DNA from 4 places in the Pseudoalteromonas piratica genome. Region 2 is predicted to be linked to each of the others. Evidence: predicted binding sites of a transcription regulator. Region 2 holds the regulator's gene; each other region holds the start of a gene.
What was found. The regulator LexA, encoded in region 2, represses DNA repair genes until DNA is damaged. The targets are predictions, from matches to a motif close to TACTGTATNNNNATACAGTA.
Positions count from the first base shown of each region.

Region 1 (3,197 bases), 230 kb from region 2:
CCGTGCATTACGCGCTGGCCGAGTTTAAAGCCAGTATCGTTAAAGGTTTCTAAGCTGATGGTATTGCTAAAACGGCCTGTGGTTTTAGGCTTAGTAATTTGTGTTTTAACACGAATTTCATCCAAGCAATCTTCCGGTAATTCGCGAATAAAGCGTGACGGACTGTGAAACTTTTCTTGCCCGTATAAACGGCGGCTTTCCGCGTGACAAATATAAAGCTTTTGCATGGCACGTGTCATGCCTACATAACACAGGCGACGTTCTTCTTCTAAACGGCCGGTTTCTTCTTGGCTTTGTTGGGATGGGAACATACCCTCTTCAACGCCTGCCATAAACACCAATGGGAACTCTAAGCCTTTGGCTGAGTGCAGTGTCATCATTTGTACTGCATCTTCATGTTCGTCTGCTTGCCCCTCACCTGACTCAAGTGCGGTATACGCTAAAAAGCCATCAAGCGGTGAGCTAAACTCTTCTTCATCTGGCAATTCGTATTGGCTAGTCGCGTTAATTAATTCTTCTAAGTTTTCTACGCGAGCTTGGCCTTTTTCACCTTTTTCTGCCATATACATCGCCATTAGGCCTGATGTTTGAATGGCGTATTTGGTTTGTTTATCTAACGATTTATCGAGAATGTTATCTTCAATCTGGTCGATCAGTTCAATAAATGAATTAACCGCATTGGCAGCGCGCCCGGCTAAATGCTTTTCTGCAAGTAAGGTTTTTGCTGCGTACCAAAGTGGTAATGATTCGCTACGTGCGCAATCACGAATAAGACTTAAAGTACGATCGCCAATGCCGCGCGTTGGGGTATTAATAATTCGCTCAAATGCCGCGTCATCATTGCGGTTATTTACAATGCGTAAGTAGCATAAGGCATCTTTGATTTCTTGACGTTCGAAGAAGCGCATACCGCCGTAAATTCGGTAAGGGATTCGCGGTGATTGAATATTTAATTCAGATTCCAGTACACGCGACTGGGCGTTGTTGCGGTATAAAATGGCGCAGTCTTGCAGAGCATTACCTTGTTCAAACCAGGCCTTAATTTTACTAACAATAAAACGGGCTTCGTCAAGTTCGTTATAAGCGGCATAAACACCAATTTGTTCACCTTGATTGCCGTCAGTCCACAGCTCTTTACCCATACGCTCGGAGTTATTGGCGATTAAATGGTTTGCCGCCTTTAGAATATTACCTGTTGAGCGATAATTTTGTTCTAAGCGAATAGTTTGTGCATCAAAATCACTAATAAACTGTTTAATATTCTCGATACGCGCGCCACGCCAACCATAAATACTTTGGTCATCATCCCCGACAATCATGATCTTGTTGCTTTTGCCAGCAATTAGCTTTAACCATTGATATTGAATGGTGTTGGTATCTTGGAATTCGTCTACCAGCATATGCGGAAAACGCTGTTGGTAGTGACGAAGTAAAGTTGGCTGGTCACGTAATAATTCAAAACAACGCAGTAAAATTTCGGCAAAATCAACTAAACCTGCACGGTCACATGCTTCTTGGTAAGCGGTGTAAATACGTAGCATCATTTGTTCATTAGGGTCAAACGCTTGAATATGTTTAGGGCGTAAACCTTCGTCTTTTTTAGCGCCAATATACCAAGCCGCTTGTTTGGCCGGCCATTTCTTCTCGTCAATATTCATTGCTTTCATTAAGCGACGGATCATCCTAACCTGATCGTCAGTGTCGAGAATTTGAAATGATTCTGGCAGGTTTGCTTCTTTATGATGGGCGCGAAGGATACGGTGGGATAAGCCGTGGAAAGTGCCAATCCACATGCCGCCAACAGACGCCTTAAGCGTTGCTTCAACACGGCTACGCATTTCTTTGGCTGCTTTGTTGGTAAAGGTTACCGCAAAAATACTGTAAGGTGAGGCATGCTCAACTTGCATTAACCAAGCAATTCGATGGACAAGTACGCGGGTTTTACCTGAACCTGCGCCCGCTAGCACCAGCATATTTTGTAGCGGGGCGGCAACGGCTTCGCGTTGATTGTCATTTAAACCATCTAATAATTCAGAAACGTCCATCGAAGTTAACTCTTTACCAAAATTGGCAAAAGTATAACAGGAGTTGATTTAATACCAAATAGAATACTGTTTTTATAAACAGGGTTTTATCTAAACGGAGTTTAGGCTATTAAGTTACTTTTCGTATTCCGATTCGAAGCCATAAAAAGGGTTTTCTGTTTTTTTAAGTTGTGTTGCACGCTCATCTAGATATTCTCTAGCGAATTGTACCCGATCATTTTCAGGTAAGGTGGCAATGATATTTTCAATATGTTGCATTTGTTGTTTTTCTCGATAAATTGAAATCAGCGTTTCGCTACCAAAAATAAAGAAAAACAACAGTCCAAAACCCACTAAGTACAGCAATGTATCCATTGACTAAATCCTTTAGCTATTTAATTGATTAATATAACGCTGCGTATTTAGCGATAAACGTTCGTGGGAAGAGTAAACAAGCAGGCTTTCAGTTTCTGTAGTTAATTTTACAGATACCTCTACAGTAAACAGCGCAAATGGAATAACCTCTAAAGTGCCTAAATTTTCGAGCTCGGTTTTTATAAATGTGTGGGTACCGAGCGCAATTGGAAATCTATTTTTACCTTTTAGCTTTCCATCAACGTATAATTTCAACCCTGTTAACCAATTGTTTGTAATGCGAATTTCGTGTTGCGCTAATTGAAACTTCCATTCTGAGTACATAGTGTCGTTTACCTAATTGAACTACTTTCATTGTTGGCTAATGTACTGAAGTATTTGAAAATGAGTTAGACAAAGTGATGAGTGGTAATTTAACGTGCTGTAAGGAAGCAATATTTTCCTCACAGCTTATCGTGATTAGATTGTACAGTGCTTAAATACTTTTGGTGCAGCAGCTTGTTTGGTATTTAAACCACAGCTTAGAGAAAATTTCTTAGATCAAAAATGTCAGATATATCGAGGTGTGCTAATCCATTATATCGGTAAGGTACAAAAGCATTTTCTAGCCAAACGCTATAGCAGCCAGCATTATTCGCGCCTTGCACATCTGAATCAAGGCTATCACCCACATGCAAAATCTCGTTGAGGTTTACACCTAATTGCTGGCAGGCTAAATCGAACATATCGCTTGCTGGTTTGGCTTTGCCATGAGGCCCTGCTTGTAATACTAAATCAAAGCTGTCTTTTAGGTTAAAT
Region 1 covers NZ_CP009888.1:769,446-772,642, forward strand. Annotated here, with positions in the region: gene uvrD (DNA helicase II) at 1-2,045, opposite strand, end outside; gene OM33_RS03430 (hypothetical protein) at 2,160-2,399, opposite strand; gene OM33_RS03435 (hypothetical protein) at 2,412-2,723, opposite strand; gene OM33_RS03440 (HAD-IA family hydrolase) at 2,921-3,197, opposite strand, start outside.
Region 1: uvrD (DNA helicase II) is a predicted target of LexA. The motif match lies at 2,110-2,129, and genes of this name have one in related genera.

Region 2 (3,197 bases):
TAAAGCTTAGTCCAAAGCCAAGTAAGGATTCGCTCTAGGACGCCAATCATGGATTCATTGTAATTAGCTGCAATTTCATCAACCAGCTTTATCGCATTTTGGCGCGCTTCAGCGATCGAAATGTTTTTACTTTTTGCTTCTTCCTCAATTGCGGCTTTGACAGAAGCTGATGCAAGTAACCCTTGGTATAGTTGATCGCGTGAAGGTAGTTTGGGGCCAAGTGCAGCTAGCTTTTGACGTTTAAAATGCACACGTGCAACGCGAATGAGTTTATGCGGTAAATCGCTACTTTGTTTTTTACCTGTAAGTTCAGAAAGTTGTAATGGGCGGCTAAAGCGAATTAAATTGTCGCGACCAGATAGTAAAACAACAAAGAGTTTGCGTAACCAGCTCGGGGTTAGAGAGCTTGATAGAATGGTGCCGAGACCTGGCTTCTCTTTACCAGGATTACGTCCCCATAAAATGGTGACCGGTATAACCTGTAAGTCATCAACATCAGATTGTTTTAATGCATTAAAAATATTTTCACTGATTGACAGGGCTGGGCTTTCTTTTTTTACCGAACCGATCAAGGGTGAACGGTGATGAATAGGAATGTAACGTGGAACCTGATGCTCACCAATTTGTTGGTTGATTTGAGGGTCGGGCAGCCCTAACTTTTTACACGTTGTTTGTAACGCAGCAGCATCAGCAAAGGAATTTAATAAGGTGATGTAAACGGTTGGTTTATTTGCGTCGATACCAAGATTATCTAAAGGGTGTTCGGGTACAATTTTTGAGCGCACAAAAAGCTTATTCATAGCATTTGCGAACAACTGAATCACAGCACTAACCAAATTCATAAAACCAACCTAAAACAAAAAGGGGCGCTAGCATACCAGTTAACTTAAAAAGATTAAATAACTGGTCATGCCAGAAGAAAAATAAAGCAATCTGGCTAAAGTCCAATGTGCTATTTACTTTTAAATGCAACAAATTGCTTTGCGAAAACTAAATCTTAAGCATAGTGCTAAATATCAAAGAATTAAAAGTTGCGAAATAGCATTAACTGTATATACTCACAGTTATCTGTACTGTATGGAAAACCAGTGAATGAGACCATTAACTAAGCGCCAAGCGCAAATCCTAGAGCTTGTTAAAGTATTTATAAAAGATACCGGTATGCCGCCTACGCGTGCTGAAATAGCCTCTACATTAGGCTTTAAGAGCGCCAATGCTGCTGAAGAACACCTAAAAGCACTTGCGAAAAAAGGGGTCATCGAAATGGTACCTGGGGCAAGCCGTGGTATTCGTCTTGTTGAAGAAGAGGAACCGGAACAATTAGGTTTACCATTGGTTGGTCAAGTTGCAGCGGGCTCGCCTATTTTGGCGCATGAGCATATTGAAAGCCACTATCAAGTGGATCCAAGCTTATTTAATCCATGTGCTGACTTTTTGCTTAGAGTTAAAGGTGAGAGTATGAAAGATATCGGCATTATGGATGGCGATTTATTGGCAGTACACAGAACACCTGTGGCAAATAATGGGCAAGTTGTCGTCGCGCGTGTAGATGAAGATGTGACCGTTAAACGTTTCGAAAAAGCGGGTAAGCAAGTACTGTTGCACGCCGAGAATGAGGCTTTTGATACAATCAAAGTCGACTTAGAACATGATCACTTTAATATTGAAGGATTAGCCGTTGGCGTGATCCGCAATGCAGATTGGATGTAATGATACACCTAATTACTATGGCTAGAGGCTTTAACCACTAGCCATATAAACAAAGCAAACACTTCTTAACTTCATTTTTAGTTTCCTTCCCTTGCTTAAAAAAAAGCGCTAACCCATAGATTTATAAAAAATTTATCTTAAATTTGACTTGCGTAAAAATTAATCGTTTACTAGACCTTAGTAGTAACCTTTGTTTTCTTATAGCTGTGTGCGGGCTTTGAAAACAAAACATAATAAAGAAAATGGAGTGATGCTGTAGTGCGTCGTGTGATCTAATCACATTAACTTTCACTGACCATTTCCTAACAACATAATAATAATTAGCAAAGGAGCGAGCATGAGGTTAGTTAAGCTATCCTTATGGTTACTATTGAGCTTTCCTTTTTTAGCAGTTGGGACGAGTCAATATAACTTACCTGTTGGGGTGACGGACATCAGCCGTGATGTCTATGAGCTCCATATGACCATATTTTATATCTGTTGCGTAATTGGATTAGTCGTATTTGCCGTGATGTTTTGGGCAATTATCCATCACCGTAAATCTAAAGGGGCAGTACCAGCCCAATTCCATGAAAGTACAAAAGTTGAAATTTTGTGGACAGCAATTCCATTTGTCATTTTGATTGCGATGGCTGTGCCGGCAACCAAAACATTGATTGCAATGGAAGATACCACAAAAGCGGATTTGACCATCAAGGTTACAGGTTCGCAATGGAAGTGGCACTACGAATACCTTGACCACGATGTGTCATTTTATTCAGTACTTTCTACACCGCGTGAGCAAATTACCAATCAAGATGAAAAAACCGAAACTTATCTGTTAGATGTAGATAAGCCACTCATTATCCCGAAAGGAAAAAAAGTACGCTTCTTAATGACCTCTGATGATGTGATTCACTCTTGGTGGGTGCCAGAGTTTGCGGTTAAGAAAGACGCTAACCCGGGTTTTATTAATGAAGCATGGACACGAGTCAATGAGGCGGGTATTTATCGCGGACAGTGCGCTGAACTATGCGGCAAAGATCATGGTTTTATGCCTATTGTAGTCGAAGTTAAAGAGCCCAATGAATTTGAACAATGGCTCGCAAATGCGCAGCTAGAAAAGGCGCAGGCCGCTGCTGCAGAAAAAGCATCATTAAGCGTCACGCTTTCCGAAGATGAGTTAATGACACTTGGTGAGCAAGTCTATATGGCAAATTGTGCCGCTTGTCATCAACCATCAGGTATGGGGTTGCCAGGTGTATTCCCTGCTTTAAAGGATAGTCCAATTGCAGTCGGCGATATTAAAGCACACATCGACATTGTTGTGCATGGTAAGCCTGCTACGGCAATGCAAGGCTACAGTAAAATGCTGTCATTAAAAGAACTTGCTGCGGTAGTGACTTACGAGCGAAATGCTTGGGGTAACAACACGGGTGATCTCGTTCAACCCAGTGACATTCAAGAATCAATGGGAGAAGCACAATAATGACTACAATAGCTGAATC
Region 2 covers NZ_CP009888.1:541,446-544,642, reverse strand. Annotated here, with positions in the region: gene plsB (glycerol-3-phosphate 1-O-acyltransferase PlsB) at 1-842, opposite strand, end outside; gene lexA (transcriptional repressor LexA) at 1,093-1,710, shown strand; gene coxB (cytochrome c oxidase subunit II) at 2,048-3,178, shown strand; gene ctaD (cytochrome c oxidase subunit I) at 3,178-3,197, shown strand, end outside.

Region 3 (3,197 bases), 640 kb from region 2:
CTACAAACACATTGCTTATTTGACTATTTGAATCACTAATTTTTACGGATGCTCCGCTTCACTGTTCATATTGAGAATATGCGTAGGCGTAGGCTGTCCGCGCAGCCTTTATCTAAATGATATCGGCCAAAAATAAAAAAACAAGTTACGTATTTGTACAATTATTGATTTGAAATCTTGGCGTTGAACTCTTCAAAGCCAAGCCCAAACAGGGAAACCACCATTTCCTCGTTGATATCTAAACCGGGAAATTTTTTTGAAAAATTTCCAAGTATTCTATCTAGGTTGTTGGCTAATAATTTTGATAAAAATAATTCTGATTGGGGCGACAATGCTGTCAAGGCTAATAAGGGGTTTTCGAAAGAACCAGACTGGACCTTATTTAAAAAGTCACTATAGCTAGTACATTGGTAGATACAAATAGCTAGATTTTCTTGGGCTTGCCCAAGCGGACAAGATAAAATTTTTGACAGTCGCTTAGACTGCCTTTTTATATTACTAAGCAGTTCTTCCGTTTCTAAAGACATAAATACACCAAAACAGTACAACACTAGGCCCACAGCACCTGCGTTGTTTTGCTTTTTATTTGAGTGTGTTTACATTTTTAAAAGCCAGAGTATATCCATTTCGTTCGCTATGGTGGGAACAGGCTTCTCTGAGTAGCCAATTAGCATATTTTAAGATAGCTATAATAATTTTAAAATACTTTTTAAATAGATAATATTTATTGAATATTTATTAATGATAAGGAGAAGTGCTACTCAAACCCTAAACCGAGCTGCACGCTATTTTCTTCAGGTTCTTGTAGCCCGATATGAATTCCAAGCAATCTAACAGGCTTTCCCTGCCCCCTAATAATTGCTTCTGATAACAGTACCTTCAACAAATCTAAGCTAATCTCATTAGCTTTCTGATCTTTTGTTGTTTGTTGAAAGTCGTTAAATTTAACCTTTACGCCAAGCTTATTCATAGCACGAGTCTCAAGGTACTTTGATGAACGACGCTTTAATTCAGGTAGTAATTTATCAATTATTATGGTTTCAAGTTCACTCTGCTCACTAATATCAAACTCAAAAGTTCTTTCAACCCCAACAGACTTCCTTATACGCGTTACTTGCACTTCTCTATCATCTATTCCGTGACTACGATTCCACAATACGTGACCATATTTCCCAAACTTACTTGCTAAGAATCCTTCATCAGAACGCCTTATATCACCGCAAGTTTCAAATCCAAGTGCCTTAAGCTTTTCAAAAGTTACTTTGCCCACACCGGGGATCTTTTTTAACGGTAATGTCTCCAAAAACTCCCAAATCTGATCTGGTGCTATTGTGCATTGGCCGTTTGGCTTGTTTAGGTCTGAAGCTACTTTAGCGACGAATTTGAGCGGTGCAATCCCTGCTGATGCAGTTAAACCTGTAGCTTTTAGAATCTCCTCCCTAATTTCCTGAGCAATCAAGGTTGCAGAGCCTTGATGTAGTGCGGATTCGGATAAATCTAAATAAGCTTCGTCGAGTGATAAAGGCTCAATTTTATCTGTGTACTTTTCAAAAATGCCATGAATGATTTGGCTGGTTTCTTTATACACTTCCATTCTTCCGGGAACGACAACAAGATCAGGGCACTTTTTGAGAGCTAACCCTGTTGGCATTGCCGAACTGACACCATACTGTCTTGCGATATAATTGCAGGTAGAAAGAACCCCTCTGCGATCAGATTTGCCTCCAACAGCGACTGGCTTATTAGCTAATGATGGATTGTCTCTGACTTCAATCGAGACATAGTATGCATCCATATCAATGTGCGCGATCTTTCTCTGCATATAGAGCCTGAAATAGAAATATTGAGTAATACGAAATTAATGTACGTGCATTTTTGTACGCTAAACCAAAACCCATAAACCCAGCAAAAACAATGAACTTAAAAATTTTAACGAACATTTTTTATGTTTTATGTTGACATTAACAATCCATATCGATATGAATAAATTTTTTCAAAATAGAAACACTGTTTATTTATACAGTTTTATTATGACCCATTTAAATAAGAACCAGCAAGTTTTTATTTTTAGTCAAAGTTACTATTTTTTAGTTTTTTTCACTATTAAAACGACCCAACTAAAATATAAGCACATGATATTTATAAAAATTCATTATTGGCACCCTTTCTGCTACATAAAGAAAAATTATAATACTCGAATTATTTTCAAGGACATTTATGAAATACTTAGTTTTAGCATCTGCACTATCTCTTCCATTATTAACTGGCTGTGTTGTTGCCGTTGGCGGTGAAGGCAAAAGCAGCCACACTTCTAGCTGGGAAAGAACACACGAAAAAAATCGCAAAGTAATTGCAAATATGGAACTCGGCAAAGAGTACCAAATGGTGATTAATAAATTAGGTACGCCAAGTTTTTCTGAATTAGTAAAACAGGGTGATACTGAGTTTCGTGTACTTTATTATGCGACAAACTCTATTCATTCAGACGGTAAAACCACAAAAGATGAATGTACCCCGCTTGTATTCAAGAATAACCTGTTAACTGGTTGGGGCGAGAATGCTTTAAACCAACTTAAACACTAACCAAATCAACGGGGCAAAGACATTTGCCCCACTCTTGTAAAATATAAAAATCCATTCATCAATAAGCATTTACAATTATTCATTGACTATTACGACAACTTTCGTAATATTAAATACGAAAGGCATCGTAATTAGGTGGATAAAATGGATAGATTTAATCTTGTAATTGGTCATAGCGACCCAACATTTAAAGACGAAATATCAAAGCAAATCGATAACTCGCTTTTTTCTTTGGCTAATGTTGAATCTTGTTTTACGAAGTTAATAAAAGCCTGTAAAGAGACCAGTGCAAAAGTGCTCTTTATACAAAACGAACTAATTCAGGAAAAAGATTGGCTCACATTGCAGTCTCTGGCTAGCTCAACCGAGATAATACTTATTTCAAATAATCGCATCGATGCAGCAAAAGCGTTTGAATTTGATTTATTTGATTTCATTCTCGAGCCGATGGCAAATTCTCGACTTTGTAAAACTCTTGATAAACTCGCCCAAATATTAACTCCAGAGAAAAAGCAGATTGACCTTGTTAGTTCCTTAATGCAAAAACTCGCACCAAGACAACCTGAAGAGCAACAAATTATTTTAAAGGACGCAGGGAGAATTAAATTTTTAAC
Region 3 covers NZ_CP009888.1:3,102,414-3,105,610, forward strand. Annotated here, with positions in the region: gene OM33_RS14330 (hypothetical protein) at 162-527, opposite strand; gene dinB (DNA polymerase IV) at 758-1,822, opposite strand; gene OM33_RS14340 (DUF3192 domain-containing protein) at 2,218-2,583, shown strand; gene OM33_RS14345 (LytR/AlgR family response regulator transcription factor) at 2,728-3,197, shown strand, end outside.
Region 3: dinB (DNA polymerase IV) is a predicted target of LexA. The motif match lies at 2,006-2,025, and genes of this name have one in related genera.

Region 4 (3,197 bases), 1.4 Mb from region 2:
TGTTTTTTATTTAAAAGATAGCATTCATAGCCGTAACGTGAATGTATCAAATCTCTTAAAAGGTTGTTGTCGAACTTAATATACAGGTATCTAGTTTGATTACAATCACTAGGAAGTGTCACTTAATATAGCTTGCAAAATTCACTCGCGCATCAAAGCATCTATTTTTAAACGCATATTATCAAATTAATGTGCCAAAAAAGGGTGTAGAAGCATCGATAATTTGAGACCGATACTAATGAATTATAAAAGCACATCTGATTTAACATAATATACATTATGAGTTACTTTGATTCATCGTTAACCTAATCCTAATAATCATCATAGCTTTAAAACTTAGCTAGTATCACGTACCAATTTTAGATAAGATCTTATGCAACTGCTTATTTTAAAATAAGATATTCCTTTAGGTATGTACCAATCGTTGTTTCGATTTTCATTATTCATATTACTTCTTGTTAGCAGTATTTCTTTAAATGCAAAAACGCTTAGAGTTGCTTCTGATTATTGGTGCCCATTTATTTGTGATAATCGGCATGCTCCTGGTATTTTAATTGAAATCATCAATGAAATTGCCCTTAATAATCAACTGTTACTTGATATTCAAATTATGCCATTATCGCGTGCACTTAAAATGGCTACTCAAAATGAAGTCGATATTGTATTAGCACTGACTCAACAGCATATTTCCGAATTTAACTTAAAGCGTTCTAATGCAACGTTTGGTGGTTGGTACAATGATTTTTATACTTTAAATCAAGCTGCTAATCAGACTTCAAAGCAAGCCTATACCGTTCCGTTTATTTTTAATAACAATCATCGTATTGGTGTAATTAAAGGATACCATTACGGTAATAAACTCGAAAAGCTCTTAACAAAACAACCTGATAGTGTTTATTATGCAACAGGAAACGCGCCACTGAAGCGAAATATTAGACTGTTACAAAAAGGTCGAATCGACTTTTTATTAGATTCTCGTTTCAATCTAAATTATCTATTGTCAGAACTTAATTTGCACAATATCGTTCGTGTCGCGACTGAGGGTAATTTAACACCTCTCTATATTGGTTTTAATGCACAATTCAATGATCAAGTCATCACTCTTTTTGATAACGGTATTGCCCAATTAAAAACAGATGGCAAGCTCCAACGGATCCTGAACCAATATAATACCGAACCTTGGTATGATACTAAGCACCTATAATTAACGGCTTTTAGTACAGTTCATCCAACAGCCTCGCTGTTATTTATATCTATTTAAACGCCCAGTATATTGATTAATAAGTGTATATTTTAAAGGTGTTAAAAACTTTTACAGGTTAGCAATCTAGTACTACCTAATTTTTCAAATTTACACTAAACTGTATATTTATACAGTTATTTTGATGTTTGCAAATTTGTGAAAGTTGTACCAATAAAAATTGAAGCTGGCATTACTGGGTTTGAGTCCCCTGCTGCCGAATATCAAGAGCTTGGATTATCTCTTGATGAACTGCTGATCCAACACCCTAACGCCACTTTTGTCGGTGTGGCAACAGGTGACTCTATGGTCGGTAGTGGTATTTTTGATGGTGATATTTTAATTGTGGATCGCGCACTTGAACCTCATCAAGGGGATGTAATTGTGGCTAATTTCAATGGCGTATTCACTTGTAAAATTTTTGATAAACAGCGAGGTATGTTGATATCGAGTTCACCACACTACTCGCCAATTTTAGTGAGTAAAGGCGATACATTTCAATATGAGGGTGTTGTCAGTACATCAGTTCGCTTACATCGTGCCCGCAAGGCGTTATTTTAATGTTTGCGCTTGTAGATGCGGTATCGTTTTATGCCAGTGCCGAAAAAGTATTTGATCCTACTATTCGTAAGCGCCCAGTAGTTGTATTAACGAATAACGATGGCTGCATATGTGCCGTTTGCCCAATCGCTAAAAAGCTTAACATTCCTAAATTTGAACCCTATTTCAAAGTGAAAGCCCAACTGGATAAATATAATGTGGTTGTGCGTTCATCTAATTATGAGCTTTATGCTGATCTCAGTGCCCGCATGATGAACGAAATAAGCAGGTTTAGTGACAACCAATATATTTATTCAATTGATGAGTCGTTTTTAAATTTTACCGGCTTTAATCATCTTATCAACGACTGGAATGAATATGGCCACACCATTCGTAAAGCTGTATGGCGTAAAACTAAAATCCCTGTTGGCGTAGGTTTTGGCCCTACGGCAACACTTGCAAAAGCTGCCAATCATGCAGCAAAAAAACTACCCGGATTTGATGGTGTAGCCGTCATCAATAATGAGCTGTCTCGTAAACGCATTCTGAAACTCATGTCTGTAGAAGATGTGTGGGGAGTTGGTCGGCGAATTAGTAAAAAGCTAAAATTAATGGATATCCACACTGCGCTTGATTTAGCAAATCAACCAGCCAAATTAATGCGTAAGCAGTTTAGTGTGGTGCTTGAACGTACAATTAATGAGCTAAATGGCACACCTTGTTTATCATGGGATGATGTAAAACAGAAAAAAAAAGAAGTGTACTCCACCCGTTCGTTTGGTGAACGTATTACCGATCCTCACTCTTTACGTGCAGCCTTTGCGGCACACTGCAATATTGTAGCCCGTAAGCTCAGAAAGCAAGGTTCACTTGCAAAACGTATTGTGATTTTTGCCCACAGCTCCCCTTTTGAAGATCATTACTATAAGCGCAGCTTTATTTACGAGTTTCCTGTAGCATCAAACGATGTCAGCGTATTTTCCAATGCGGTTAAACACCTATTCTTAAATATTTATAGCCCAAATGTACGCTTTCAAAAATGTGGTGTTGGGGCTATTGAATTAGAAGATGAAATGTATCGACAAGGTGATTTGTTTAATCTCTCCCAGGATAAACCTGAGCTCATGAAGTGCTTAGATACGATTAATCAACGTTTTGGTAATGACACGCTTAAGCTTGCGAGTGAAAAGCAAACCTCTTTTTGGCGCATGCGACGTGAGTTTTTATCCCCAAAATATACGACCCGTTGGTCAGATATTCCTAGAATAAAATGTTAATGGCAATTCGCAATTAAAAAGGTCTAGGGTTAATAGTAAAAAAAGCCTCGAAGTTTGCTGTGTCAGTGAATTTAATAACTGCCGCATAACGCTTAGAAGCATCAAAAGTATCTGGTTGTGCTAGCTGAACTGGACGCGAG
Region 4 covers NZ_CP009888.1:2,324,852-2,328,048, forward strand. Annotated here, with positions in the region: gene OM33_RS10810 (substrate-binding periplasmic protein) at 413-1,204, shown strand; gene umuD (translesion error-prone DNA polymerase V autoproteolytic subunit) at 1,400-1,801, shown strand; gene OM33_RS10820 (Y-family DNA polymerase) at 1,801-3,057, shown strand; gene OM33_RS10825 (hypothetical protein) at 3,071-3,197, opposite strand, start outside.
Region 4: umuD (translesion error-prone DNA polymerase V autoproteolytic subunit) is a predicted target of LexA. The motif match lies at 1,360-1,379, and genes of this name have one in related genera.